DNA from 2 places in the Paenibacillus sp. P46E genome. Region 1 is predicted to be linked to the other one. Evidence: predicted binding sites of a transcription regulator. Region 1 holds the regulator's gene; the other holds the start of a gene.
What was found. The regulator NrdR, encoded in region 1, represses ribonucleotide reductase genes. The targets are predictions, from matches to a motif close to AACACNATATATNGTGTT.

Region 1 (7,516 bases):
TTTACGGTCGATAAAGTTGTCAGTTCCAAAGACATTGGAATGTCCCCAAGTTGTAGAAGTCATTTCAAAGGCAGGAAAAACAACAAAGCTGTCATTTTTGGTATAGCTCTTGGCTAAATCCTTAGTCAACTTCCAGTCTTCGCCGCCGGTACGCTCCGGAGAGCCTTTATGATCTACAGTATCTTGACCTACCAAGGCAGCATCAATATCATGCGAATGGTCTGAAAAAGCAAAGAAATCATAGTGATGGGCTTCCGCTGCTTTTAAAGCATCTTCAGGTGTACCCGCAGCGTCATGCGATATATTGGTATGGTTATGCGTTGTTCCGCGATAGTGATTCCCACCGGTAAATACTGGTGTCACTGTGAAGGTCCATGTATAGGTTCCCTCATTTTGCTTGGTATCACTGACTTTCACAATAACTGTGTGATTACTCACTGATAAATCCGCAGAATTGGTAATCTCAATGGTATCCCCATTAATCTTTGCAGGTACAGCCGTTCCGTCTAGTGTTACTTCCAGAGTAGATGCGTCAAGACCGCTTGGCTCATCTACTTTCACGGAAATGACAGGTTGTCTGTCTTCAATCTTTGTTCCTGACATTGGTGTTTCTTCGTAAAATTCAGGTGCAAACGTATCGTCAACAACAGAAACGGTATGAGGCTGATCCGGGGATCCCGACTGCTTCGTATCCTGCCCCATTTTGGCTTCGATGTAATAATCAAAACTGTTCCCGGAAGCAACAAAGCCGGAATTCAATACAGCAGTATAAGCACTGCCACCGGTTGAAACCATGGGCTTCGCAGTATAGACTCCGCTTGCTGTTCTGTAATAAAGGATTACAGAGTCTGCATTTTTGGCCGTTGCTGTAAACTGAATATCAGTATTCGTATAAGCTTCTGTTACCGCTTGATGCACAAGGGAAAGCTCTTTAACCTCCTGCACATCTGCTATGGATCTTGGAAATACCTGATATCCGCTCTTATACGTGCTGCCTGATACGTACTGGCTGAATATCCCGGTAAAAATATAGCTTGAATCTTTCTGCAACCGGGTGGAAACATCAATGCCACTGGCAGTGGTAACCCGTACCGTAATCGTTTTGTTCGTTACAGGCTCTGCAACGGTCAGGTTATATCCATTGCCGGAAATGGCCGGAATGTTAGTGATTTTCCCTGTGAATTTTACTAGCGATCCCTCATGCGGCTCCGCCTTCGTATAATCAATCAGATCGAGCAGCGTCGACTCAAAAGGGAGTGGAAGAGTGGTTGTATTATTTTTAACAACGGTCGTAGGCGTAATTTCGGTTAGGCCATTGTAAAACTGAACCGCACCTGTTACGGTGACCAAATCTCCTTCTGCAACGGTTACGCCTGCAGGCAGTGCCCCGAACACCGCAATGCCGCCCGTTGCATCCTGCATATAGAATGTATTGGCTGCAGTCACCTGGTTATTGCCAATCACAACCCCTTGTATCGTAAAAATCTGATTGATTTTATCCGATTTACCCGCACTGTCATTCGTCCGCAAGGTGCTGATAGGGGTAATCACCGTTGTATCTTCTTTGGTAATGGCTGTGCGTGGACCTTCCAGGTTCTTGCCGTTTAGCGTAGCTGTTAATTGCGCTACATAGACTTCATCTGTCCCGTTAGCAAATGTAAAGGAAAAGGAACCATCGGCACCTGAGATAATGTAGTCTTTGCCGTCGGCTGTAGAGGAGAATCGCGTCCCTCCTGCCGCATTATTGTAGCTGTAGATCAGCGAATTCGCTGCTGCTGCTCCTGCGGCTCCTACGATTCTGCCACCCCCGCTTGCGTCGAGGTAATAGGTCAGTTTGGTCTCATCGAGCACTGCGCTTGCCTGTGCCAGATTGATCATTACAGCATTACTGGCCACCTTATCCAGTTCAGTTGACGTAAGATAAACTTGCTTGTAGTCACCGGAATTATCGAAGGTCAGATGGAATGCTCCGGAAGGATCCGCATACACGGCCTGGGTAACCGGAACAGTTCCGGTACCTGGAGCACTTAAATACATGGAGACATATGTAGAGGAAGTAACAGAGGATATATCACCTGTGATTGTACCCACCGAGCCTTGGCTGGTGAACTGAATGTTCTGGCCAAGCGGTTGTGCGCTCTTGGTAATTACAACAGCAGGAGTTGCTGAGTTCCTTGGTGTAAGCACGGAGGCCGCAACGAAATCCGTACTATTATTATTGGTGTCCAGGCCAGCACCTTTGCCGGGTCCGGAGTTGCTGCCATCCTCGGATTTTCGTTGTGCACTGGTAGTATTGCTTAATGCACCGAGCTTAGCACCTTCAAAATCATTGGCGGCACCGTAGCCCAAGAAATCTACAACAGCAGGATCAGCAACACCCGTGATGGCAGTCTGCGTGTTTGTAAGTGCCACTTTGCCATCTCCGGCAGCCAAAGCGATGGTGCCTGTAACATCAGGCGCGGGAAGATCCGCTGGTGAATTAGTACCCTTCGCTTCTTGGATCAGCAGGAAGCCGTGAGCTTGAATTACCTTCCCTGTTAAACTAGTAATAGTTGGCGAGGTTCCCGTAGCAACGGCAGAGAATGTTCCTGCCTTAGAAGCATATTGAACGGCATAACCATCCAGATTAACCTCACTGTCTGTAGGATTGTATAATTCAATGAAGTCATAAGAATAGGGGGCTCCGCTATTCCCTCCCCCGCCATATACCTGGCTAATCACAATATGCGGCGAATCTATCGAAGCAGTCGCTGAAGCCCGGGACATCATCCATCCTTGCGGGAATACGGACAACAAGAGCAGGAGTACGGCTAAACCCAAGCTTGTCCTTTTTCTAAATCGGTTGAATCGGCTACTACGAAATTCCATGAATAAAATACCTCCTCTTGTGCTATAAGCTTCTTCCAACGGCACCCTATGAAAGGACGTGAGACTCCTTGCTAGATTAACAATAAGCATGCATTGTAAAAATTATATTATTCGATTGTATTAATTTTGTAAAATTTAATTTTTAACCTTACATAGGCATATACACCGAAAATAATTATTCGCTATAATAATGGTTATGCGACTTGCAGCAATTCTACTGCTCAACTAATAGGGAGGGACCTCTTTGTCATCTCGTAATTTCCGATCCAGCACACTTCATGGATTCATTCTCATCACAGCACTCATCGTTTCAGTTGCCTTCTCCAACCAACTGGCATCGGCCCATGCCCTCAGCGCCAGCTATACTACAGTTACTTTTGACAAAGACAAGACCGATTTCAGCTTTTCCTTAGACGTCATTTCTATTCTTGAAAGCATGGATGTAGATACCAATGGAGATGGAATTCTTCAAGAGGACGAGCTTGAGCGGAACAAGCATAAATTAGAAGAGTGGATCGGCGACAGTGTCGTTCTTGAAATGAACGGGAGCGAGCAGGCCGGAGAGCTTCTGGGCATCAGGCTTGATCAAAAGAGCGATAAAGAGGTAGTGACCTGGCATTATGCCTATCCGGCGTTCGAACCTGGACAAACGGTCTCTATTCTGGATGGCCTCTACTCCCAGACTACAAGTTCTCCCTATGTCAATCTAATCACTGCGCACAACGGGAGTCAGGTAAGTGAGACGGTTCTGCAGGGGAAAAGCCGGACATGGACCATGCTACTAACCGAGGATCAGCAGCAGCAGCAATTGACCTCTTCGTCCAATTCATCCAATCCGCAGACACAGAGCCCTTCCTCTCCAAATGACGGTAGCAGCACTATGAGCACTACGTCTGATTGGTTCTCATTCTTCAAATTGGGGATGAATCACATTTTGACCGGATATGATCATCTATTGTTTCTGTTCGCCCTTTTATTAAGAAAGCAAAAGCTTAAACAGTATATTTCCATTATCACGGCATTTACTTTAGCGCACAGCATCACATTAACTCTCGCAGTCCTGGGCTGGATTAGCTTACCTTCACGGTTAGTGGAATCGGCCATCGCCTTGAGTATCTGTTATGTAGCCCTGGAGAATATTTTCCGTAAAGAAATACGCTTCCGCTGGGTGGTCACATTCTTATTCGGGCTTATCCACGGTATCGGCTTCTCGGGTATTCTGCGCGGAATGAACCTGCCCAAAACCCATTTAGCCGTGGACCTGATCAGCTTCAATCTAGGGATTGAATGTATCCAGTTAGGCATTGTGCTGCTCCTGCTTCCAATCCTCATTTATTTTCAAAAAAAGAGCTTCTTCAAGCCCACTGTCACCTATGGTTCTTGGATAATTACCACCCTTGGGGCTGTATGGCTGGTTCAGCGGCTGTTTGGACTACTGATATAACTCAAAAAGAAATAGACCGCCCTCTCGCAAAGGATGCGGTCTATTTCCTGACTGTACTTCCGAAACCCGCCACGCTTTCCCAGACAACAAAAAAACGGCATTTCTGCCGTTTCTTTAAGATGGACTCTCAGGGGCTCGAACCCTGGACAAATAGATTAAGAGTCTACTGCTCTACCAACTGAGCTAAGAGTCCGTATGATGTTATTGGTGGAGCCAAGGGGGATCGAACCCCTGACCTCATCGCTGCCAGCGATGCGCTCTCCCAGCTGAGCTATGGCCCCATGAAGCGTTTTAGAACTACAATATGTATTCTAAAAACTGACTCTGTCCGTAATGTTTATGTCACTTAGAAGTTAATTTGTTTCGTAGGCGACTTCTATATAATATAAAATTCCGGACTCTGTGTCAACACTTTTCTCAAAAAAGTTTTTGGATTGATCCTCTGCCCGTCCGCTGAAGGATTTAGGAGTAGCAATAAACCACCTTACAGTACGGCGGCTTATTGCTTCACAGGGAAAATTCCATACAGCTTGCAGGCTAAAGAGAGAACGCTCTCACTCCACATAGCATACCCTCAGCAGCTCTCTATAATCCCTCCAGCTCTCCAGTACTCTTGGACAAGAGGCCTTTCAGCTCCTTCATGAACATGTTGATGTCCTTGAACTGCCGATAGACGGAGGCGAAGCGGACGTAAGCGACTTCATCTACAGGGTAGAGCTGCTCCATGACGAGCTCACCGATCTGACGGCTCTCCACTTCAGCCAAGGCGATCCCGCGCAGGGACTTCTCAACTTCGGAGACGATGACCTCCAGGCGCTCGACGGAGACTGGACGTTTCTCGCAGGCGCGGATCAGGCCGCGCAGGATTTTATCGCGGCTGAATTCTTCGCGGCTGCCGCCTTTTTTGATCACAATCAGTGGCGTTTCTTCGATCATCTCAAACGTGGTGAACCGCCGGCTGCATGACTCGCATTCCCGCCTGCGGCGGATTGACTTATTTTCGTTGGCCGGACGGGAGTCCAGCACTTTGGTATTCGTGTGATCACAGTATGGGCATTTCATAAGCTTAATCACTTCCTTTTGCAATATAGGTGTCGTCCCGTTCCGGCAAGGAATCCGGCTTCGAAGCGCTCATTCTAATTTCCATAAATCACCGTTTATTTGTTGTTATGAAGATGGCAAGTCCAGCACATAATACTGTTACCAACCGATAGGAGGTGAACAGTAATGAGCCAAAATAACAGCTCCAATAACCTGGTAGCTCCAAATGCACGCGGTGCCTTGGATCAACTGAAATACGAAGTTGCCCAAGAACTCGGTATCACGCTCTCCCCAGATGGATACCAAGGCAATAAAACTTCTTATGAAAACGGTTCGATCGGTGGTTACATCACTAAACGTCTTGTAACCCTGGCTGAACAATCACTGGCAGGTCAGTTCAAATAAACATTTCTCCATAAGTATGCCGAGAAGTATTATTCGACTTTCGGGTCGTGTAATACTTCTTTTTTGCATGCAAATGTAGGGTTGCTACACTCTAGAATTCATTATAGATCTCTGTGTACTGTTCGTAATAATAAATGACACGCTGCACATAATGACGGGTCTCGCCAATCGGAATATCCTTCACTGCCGCCTCGCTCCCGTCCCAGTCCCCTTCATCCAGCCATCGCTGCACCTTGCCTGGGCCAGCGTTGTATGCGGCAATAACCGCCGTGCGGTTGCCGTCAAACTTGCGGGACAACGAAGAGAGATACCAGGTACCCAGCTCAATGTTAGCGGAAGGCTCTTCCTTAAGCCTGTCCAGCGATACATCCGGGAGCTTGGCCTTTTCGAGCGCCCACTTGGCGGTATCCGGCATCAGCTGCATAAGACCTATGGCGCCTTTTTTAGATTCACGTCCGGTTTTATAATTCGTCTCAACCCGGATGATTGCCGCCACAAGGAACGGATCCATCTCATAGGTAAGACTGTGCTTGCGGATCTCATTCTTATAATAAATGGGATAAAACCAGGACATCCAGTTCGTACTCAAGAACAGAATGGCTGTAAAGCCTACAAACAGCAGGAGCAGCACTCTTTTTTTACGCAGCCATTTCATGATAGACCCAGCCTGTCCCATAAAGCTGCAACCTGCTGCCTTGTATCATCCAGATTACCCCTGTTGTCGATAACATAGGTGGCTTTACTACGCTTCAGCTCAATGTCCATTTGGGCATTCAATCTGCCTTCAGCCTGCTCCATCGTGAGCGTATTGCGTTCCATCAGACGGTCCAGCTGAAGCTCACGGGGAACGTAGACCACGATTATTTCCTGAAACAGATTGTCCAAACGGGATTCGTACAAGAGCGGAATATCTACTATAACCAATCGCTGGGGATTATCCTGTTCCAATGCATACATCTGGTTTTTAATCTCCCGGCGGATCGCCGGATGTGTCAGATCATTCAGCTTCTGCCGGGCCTCAGGATCGTGGAAAACGATCTCTCCAAGCCTGGCCCGGTTCAGTGTTCCATCCGGCTGCAGGATTTCTTCTCCAAACTCTTGCACGGCAGCGGCCAGCACCGGAGACTCCGGAAGCATTACCTCTCTGGCAATGACATCGGCATCCACCAGTCGCGCCCCCTTATCCACAAAGATTGCGGATACGGTGCTTTTTCCGGAGGCAATGCCTCCGGTTAAGCCCATAATCATGTACTCACCTCATAATAGCTTCATTATTCCCATTGCAATTAATAATAACGCAGGCAGTAAGGCAGCATGCCTCATCCAGTAGCTGCCTGACAGCTTCAGCCCCGTCTTCATCCCGAGCAGCAGAAAAGTTCCGCTAAAGAGGGCAATCATCAGTGATGTAGAGACCGGACTGAATCCCAGTAATGCTGCTCCAAGGCCCGCACCGAATGCATCCAGCGACAGTGCAATTCCAAGCACCATCGCTTCCATAGAGGATATGCTGCCGGAAGCATCCATATCGGCGGAAGAAGGTGTGCGAAGAATCTGGATCACGACTCCAAGATGCCGCAGCTCCAGCGAGAAAACCGCCGATTTAGGCGGTTCTGTGTCCACTGCTTCCAAGGAACCCTCATAACCAGGGCTCTCGGCAAGAGCAGCAGCAGTCTCCCGTCCAGCAGCCCCGTCAGCCTTCTCGCTATCAGCATCTGAACTATGCTCTTTTTCCTTCTGCATCAGCATCTGGAACAAAGA
Region 2 (7,516 bases), on a different contig from region 1:
GGCAATCGGCACGAACTGCTCGTCGTAGCCGAGACGGCTCTGACGGAAATATTTGAAGGCGAAATACGGCTCAATGCCGGTCGATGTACCTACCATGGTACCCGTGCTGCCAGTAGGTGCCTGGGTGATCACGGTAACATTGCGCATGCCGTGCTTGCGGATGGATTCACCGACTTCAGGATAGGTTTCGGTGATGTTTTTCATGAATCCGCTGAGCAGATATTTCTCAGTGTCAAAGGCCTGGAACGAACCCTTCTCGCCGGCAATTCCGGACGAGGCCAGGTAAGCTTCGCGTGCCATGAAACCGTAGAGCTTGTCCAGGAACTCCAGGGATTCCGGGCTGCCATAACGGATGTTCAGCTTGATCATCAGCTCGGCCAGACCCATGGTGCCCAGACCTACACGGCGTTCCAGCTTCTGGTTCGCTTCATTTTCCGGGAAGTGATAAGGAGTCTTGTCGATAACATTGTCCAGAAAACGGACAGAATAACGGGTGGTTGTCGCCAGATCGGCCCAATCTACATCATGATTCTCCGCGTCATAGAACTTGGAGAGGTTAATGGCGGAAAGATTGCATACGCCCCAGCCCGGCAGACCCTGCTCGCCGCATGGATTGGTGCAGATGATCGGGTTGAAATACCAGCTGTTGGACATCTGGTTGTAGTACTCCATGAATACAACACCCGGCTCCGCCGATTTCCATGCCGATTCAATAATGGTGTGCCATACCTCACGCGCCTTGACTGTGCGGTAAGGAATCACGGCCCGGCCGTCGGCCTTCCATTTATCCAGATCGCCGTCCCAGATGGTATCGTAATCCGGATCTGTCGTATCCGGGAATACCAGCTCCCAGTCCAGATCTTCCTTCACTGCTTTCATAAAAGCATTGCTCACGCATACCGACAGGTTGGCGTTCGTCACCTGACCCATCGTCTGCTTCACGGTAATGAAATCAACCACATCAGGGTGCCAGTCATTGATCATCAGCATCAGCGCACCGCGGCGGCTTCCGCCTTGTTCAATTAGTCCAGTGGTGTAGCTGAACAATCCGCCCCAGGATACGGAGCCGCTGGATGAGCCATTGACGCCTCTTACGATAGCGCGGCGCGGGCGAAGCGAGGACAGGTTGATGCCTACACCGCCGCCGCGTGCCATGATCTCAGTCATTTCGGACAGCGTCTGCATAATGCCCCCACGGCTGTCTTTTGGCGAAGGGACGACATAACAGTTGAACAGGGTCAGTTCTTCACTTGCCCCGGCACCTGCTGCAATGCGTCCGCCCGGAACAAGCTTCCAGTCATCCAGAATAGACCGGAATTTGCCTGTCCATTCTTCCTGAAGCTCAGGGGTTTTCTCTACTGAAGCCATAGCGGATGCGAGCCGGTCCCACATTTCTTCCGGGGTCTTCTCTATGTTAAGTGTAAGCTTCTCCACATCTGATTGTACGAGCTCTCCACTGCGCGTTTTTACGGTTACCGTACGGCCGTTCCGTTCAACAATTTCTCCGACTTCCTTGGTAGGGAACTTCGGATCGTCTTTTGTCAGCACAAGCACAACATCGCCTACCTTGGCATTGTTGTTGTCTGCATCCTTCCAGGCATAACGGTCCAAAAATATTTTTTCGCTCAGACCTTCAAGACGCTGTTTGCGTTCCACTGTACTCAATAGAAAAACCTCCCGGATATTGTGATATGTAAAACTCTCCAAATGGAAACGGCTTCGCTGTCCTTTTAAAGGGACGGAATCCGTTTCAGCGAGAAATATAAGGATCGGCAAGCCTTACGGAGCGGTATAATCCTCATATTCCAACCGGAACTCGGCGGATTGTGACTGCACCCGGCTTGGACGCAGAAAGATCCTCTTGTCAATAAAAAATAACCGAAAATCGCCCGGTGTAATCAAAATTTCAAGCATTTGTAACAATATATTGTGTCAGTCAGCTTTTCAACTATACCACATATTGTGTGGAAGGTCTTTTTCGAAAATAGGAGCCTCTCAGCGAAATTTCGGCAAAAGATGGCACATTTACTCCCTCTTGCTCGCTATTTTACAACATCGGACCGAAAATAGCAGGTTATGAAACCTTTCTTTTAAGAGCATACTACTGCTACACATTCCGATATGAACCAAGCGCCGGAGGAGGCTGCAACATGACGCAATTATTCCGTAATCCATTACCGGAAGAGAACCCGACCAACGAAAGTGTGCTGCCTGTACCTCTGTCATTCGAGCGAAAATGGCTGGATGAATTAGAGTCAAGTCTGGAGAAGGGCGGACCTTGGGGCAATTGGAGACTATCCCGGCTCGCCATTGAAGGAGAGAAATCCGGGCTTGTAACCAGCTTTGATGAGCTGCAGTGTATGAAGCATCTGTCCGGGCTCTCCCCGCTCCCCCACCAGCTCGATACCGCTCACAAGGTACTATTCCAAATGTCCGGGCGCGCCATCCTCGCCGATGAGGTAGGGCTTGGCAAGACGATTGAAGCCGGGCTCGTGCTCAAGGAATATCTGGTACGGGGGCTTGTGACTAGGGTCCTCATTCTCGTTCCTGCATCACTAGTGCTTCAATGGGTACGCGAGCTGAACACCAAATTCGGCATCTCTGCAGTAGCCCAGAAGAAAGCCTACTCCTGGGATAACTCTATTGTAGTCGCCTCTATGGATACCGCCAAGCGGGATCCGCATAAGGAAATATTGCTGAATCATGAATACGACATGCTGATTATTGACGAAGCCCATAAACTCAAGAACAAGAAATCAACTAATTATCTCTTCGTCCAGCAGCTGCGCAAAAAATATTGTCTCCTGCTCACCGCCACGCCGGTTCAGAATGATCTGGGTGAGTTGTTCAATCTGATCACGCTGCTGAAGCCGGGACAGCTCGGCAATCAGGGGGACTTCGCCACTAATTTCGTGGTCGACAAGCGCCAGCCGAAGAATGAGGTTCAGCTGCGGGGCGAGTTATCCAAGGTCATGATCCGCAACCGCCGCGGCGAAGGTCCGGTCAACTTCACGAAGCGCAAAGTGCGCAATATTCCGCTCACGCTCTCACCGGAGGAGAAAGTATTATATGACGGGGTTACTGCCTTTGTCAAAGACCAGTATCAGGAAGCGGGCGGCAGTCTCAGCAGCATGCTCTCCCTGGTTACGCTTCAGCGCGAGGTGTGCAGCAGCCGGGATGCCGTATTTATCACCCTGGTCAACCTGATCAAAAAGCTCCCGGCCGACTCGCCAAAACGCGAGCGGATGATGGAGCTGCTCCAGACCCTGCGGACCGTCAAGACGAACACCAAAGCCGAGAAAACCATGGAGCTGATCCGGGGGATGAACGAAAAGGTGATTGTTTTTACCGAATATCGGGCTACTCAGGAGTATCTGCTCCAGTACTTCCGCGATCACGGTCTCCAGTGCGTAACCTATTCCGGCGGTATGAACCGGGGGAAAAAAGACTGGATGATGGATCTCTTCCGCGGCCGCGCCCAGGTGATGATTGCCACCGAAGCCGGCGGCGAAGGCATCAACCTGCAATTCTGCCACCATATGATCAATTTCGATCTGCCCTGGAATCCGATGCGGGTGGAGCAGCGGATTGGCCGTGTACATCGGCTGGGACAGGAGAATGATGTGGTGATCTACAATCTTTCGACGGAAGGCACCATTGAGGAGCATATCCTCCATCTGCTGCATGAAAAGATCAATATGTTTGAGATGGTCATCGGCGGACTGGATGTTATTCTGGAACGTTTTGAGAAGAAGGAATCTTTGGAGAAAAGCCTGTACAAGATCATGCTCGAAGCACGCAGCGACGAGGAGCTGCGCAGCGGACTGGACCATATCGGCGAATCGCTGAGCGAGCTGACACACGGGGTACGGGACGAAAGCGAGGCTGGGGCATGACACTCACGCCACAAGAAGTACGCAAGCAAGTCATGGATTATCTGGAGGCCACAGAGTGCTCGGTTATCGAAGTGTCGCCACTGCATGTGACGGTGAAGCTCTCGCCGCGCGCGGACCGGATGCTCACAGACCGGCCTTACTATTGGGGGTTCGTCGAGCGGACGGGCGCCCCGCCGGAAACGCTGTCGTTCACCTTCGTCTTCGAACCGGAGAAATACGATCATTTGGCGGCAGCCGCTCAGGCGGCCCCGCCCTCCAGACAGCCGAGCGGAGCGGGGGACCGCACAGCCGCGGCTGGACTGCCGGCCGGAGCTGGCGCGGCCGGGATGGAAGCCGGGGCGGACGCCGGCAGCTATACTACAGGCGGGCCCCTAGCCGGAGCGGCACCGCCGGGGGTCTCTGCTGATTCGCAGGACAGCATCCTTGCCCGCTTCTTCGGGTTCGTTCCGCCGCTCCCCCGGATCGGTCCCGGCATGATCAGACGCGAGGACGTCACCTACGGCAGCAAGCGGCTGGGGCAGATCTGGTCAGCCGCCCGGGAGGAAGGCAAATGTCTGCAGCTCTTCGAGGATCCGGGAAGCAGACAGCGGATGACCTTGTTCTCGGCAGCCTATGAGCCTTGGCTCGCTGTCTGTTACAAAGTGGAAATGAGCTGTGACCTGAAGCGGGAGGAGCTGCATTTCATCGGCGTCTCGCTCACCTCCGGGCTGATTGTCCCGGACTTCGAAGCAAAGCTGGGGTCACGTGAATTGACGCCGCGCTTGCCCGAAAACATTCACATAGAGCCCTATGGACTGAGCCTTACTGCCGGAGCCGACAAGCTGGAGGGCTATCTTACTTCTAAGCTGGCTCTGCTGGACTACACCTGGGCCGAGGAAGCGCGTGAACGGCTGCGGCTGGAGCTGAGCATTGTAGACATCTATTATGAGGAGCTGCTTAAGGAGCAGGATGAGGAGAAACGGCTGGTGATTCTGGAGCAGTACAACCGCCGCCGCAAGGAGACAGCCTGGCAGTATGAGCCGCAGATTGCAGTTTCTGCCGTCACCTACGGCTTGTTCCATCTGCGGAGCACATAAGATGCGACCCGGCTCGCTAAAAGCAGGCAAAAAAACAGCGGAATTCCCGCACCGCCGCGGACAGCAAGCAACAGCCTTTTCAGAGCTTGTCCACTACAATACAATCAGTACTTCCGGCAAGTGGAAACGAATACCATCCTTTTATGGATAGTATTCGTTTCAGCGAGAAATAGAAGGATGATTTATAGCGTGAAACATATTAATCCTTATATTTTAGGAAAGGTGAACGCCAATGAAGATAAAATCTAGGCAGAAAGACGCTCTTGGATACCGTGCACGCCTCCTTCTCTGCCTGTGTCTGGGTCTGATCCTGTTCTCAGCAAGCTCTGCATTTCCTGCAGAGCTGTCAGCCACAGGGACCCGGGTGACCGTCACACAAGCGGTCTCCAAAGCCTATTTGCCTTTACTTGAGATGACACCCGTTGCCTCACCGGAATCCTTGCAGGATTTCGCCAGTCTAACGATTAGCAAGCTGGCGGCCAGTCCGCCCTTCACGGGCTGGAAACATGCCAGCACTGAGTATTTCCCCCTTGGTCCTGGAACCCATAGCTGGCTGGTTAATGTGATGAACGGAGAGCAACGGATTGGCTATTTGATTATCACCGCTGCAGAACAAGGCGGTTATGTGCTTAGTGAGTATGGAGCCGGCAGCTACGGCCTCCCCTACAGCATGCAGGATCTGCGCCAGTTTCTGGTGCAGCAGGAACTTATCCCCTCCTATTTTTCCGGAAAGCTTGAACTTGACGCGCTCTATGCTCCAATGCTGCCCGTATGGAAATTAACGATAGGCAGCAAGACATTCTATATTAATGCATCTATATTACAGGTTCTGCCTTGGAGTCCCAGCCAAGCGGATGATGTTCTGCATGGCAAAGCTGGCGGAAGCGGCACCCTATCCAGCCTGGATACAGCTCTTTCTCCCCTTCCCGTCTACCTGACGGAGGGGCAGGATGATCCCTATGCCGATTTGATCTGGCTGTCGGCACCGCCACTGGCCAATCTCAGCACCGACAAACTCGCCCTGACGCTTGCCTCAGGCGGCAGTTTAGCCTTCCAATCCCGAGGCCGAAATGATGCATTGGGGGCTCCCTTTATGATTACCGGTTACCAGAGCTGGCGGATAGCTGACTCCGGCAGCAGCACGGATAGCGCCGGCTCCAGCATCCTGTACGCCGCTTCCGGACCGGAAGGCAGACGGTATCTCCCCTTTGGGGCGCTACAGCATAGCGGTACCCTGCACAAGCTTCCCTCATCCGGCAGTGCCGCACTAGGCTTCACTTCTGAAGTAGTATCAGCCGGTTCTGTCCCTAAATGAGGTAGTGCTAACAAGTCTATATGTACACACAAAGAACCTTCCCGATGCCTGAAGTATAGGCATGGGAAGGTTCTTTACTTAAGATGTGCTGTATAAGGCTGAAACGTGTATGTCTATGGTGAACCTTCTGGGCTTGATACGTTACAGCGAAGCGAGTCAGTACTGCTCTATTTCTTACTGTTTCGCGACCAATTGCTGCGCCATATGGACCAGCCTAGCGGAAGCATGCCGAACCATTTTTCCGACCAGGGCTGCTTTTCAGCCTTTCTCCGTTCCCTGCTGGCCTTCGGGTCTTCCATATAGACGACTACCTTCTCCGTGATGTACTTCACCAGATCATCTCCCCCGGAAGCCATACGGATCACCTCCTGTTTCCCTGATTCAGAAGTCCATTACATCTTTCTAGTCTGCTCCATAATCCCACATGCTAAACCTTTGCACTTGGATCCGTATAGCTTGGACAGCTATGGCACAATCTAACAAAGAGTCCATCCCATTGACCCGCCCAGACAAGGAGGTTATTCACTTGAGAAGCTCGTATCACTTGAAAACACTGCCGAGAGCAATCGTCTGCCTGAGACAAACACGGTGTTTATGGATGCTACTGGTAATTGCAGGACTTCTGCTCTCGTTATTGTCAGGAACGGCTGCGGGAGCACAACCGCTTCCTGTATCTCCAGTAGCAGACGGGAAGCCGGAACGCCAACAAATACTCGGCCACGATCAGCGGATCATTCTGATTGACGCCGGACATGGGGGTGTAGACGGCGGCACCTCGCATGGCAGCATTCTGGAAAAAGATATTACGCTGGCGATATCCCGCCGCCTGTTCCTGCTGCTGCGCAGTGACGGTTTTGACGCCATTCTGAACCGGACCGGGGATTACGCTCCCAGTGATGAGAACCGCTGGCTTCGCAGCTCCTCCCGGCATTTGCGTGATCTGGCTCAGCGCAAGGAGCTGGCTGAGACCCTGCCTGCGAACCTTGTGGTCAGCATTCATATCAACTGGGCGCCTTCTCCGGCGAAGCATGGGCCATTGGTGCTATACCGCCAGGAGGGCCGCAGCTTCCTGCTGGCCAGGTCTATTCAGGATCAGCTGAACCAGCTCTATGATGTATCGGAATCTCCCAGAGCCGGCAAACCCTTTTATCTGCTCAACAAAATAACCGCCACAACGGTTATCGTTGAGGCGGGATTCATTAGCAGTGCAGCCGACCGGGACAGGCTCT

Region 2: A3849_RS30250 (adenosylcobalamin-dependent ribonucleoside-diphosphate reductase) is a predicted target of NrdR. The motif match lies at 1,917-1,934, and genes of this name have one in related genera.

What each region holds. Positions count from the first base shown of each region.
Region 1 is NZ_LVYZ01000034.1:68,242-75,757, forward strand. It holds gene A3849_RS11205 (S-layer homology domain-containing protein) at 1-2,868, opposite strand, end outside; gene A3849_RS11210 (HupE/UreJ family protein) at 3,113-4,312, shown strand; tRNA gene A3849_RS11215 (tRNA-Lys) at 4,433-4,505, opposite strand; tRNA gene A3849_RS11220 (tRNA-Ala) at 4,518-4,593, opposite strand; gene nrdR (transcriptional regulator NrdR) at 4,898-5,374, opposite strand; gene A3849_RS11230 (alpha/beta-type small acid-soluble spore protein) at 5,540-5,758, shown strand; gene A3849_RS11235 (lytic transglycosylase domain-containing protein) at 5,850-6,413, opposite strand; gene coaE (dephospho-CoA kinase) at 6,410-7,006, opposite strand; gene A3849_RS11245 (manganese efflux pump) at 7,016-7,516, opposite strand, start outside.
Region 2 is NZ_LVYZ01000099.1:28,781-36,296, reverse strand. It holds gene A3849_RS30250 (adenosylcobalamin-dependent ribonucleoside-diphosphate reductase) at 1-1,665, opposite strand, end outside; gene A3849_RS30245 (DEAD/DEAH box helicase) at 2,151-3,896, shown strand; gene A3849_RS30240 (YqhG family protein) at 3,893-4,972, shown strand; gene A3849_RS30235 (hypothetical protein) at 5,205-6,287, shown strand; gene A3849_RS30230 (YqzE family protein) at 6,455-6,643, opposite strand; gene A3849_RS30225 (N-acetylmuramoyl-L-alanine amidase) at 6,814-7,516, shown strand, end outside.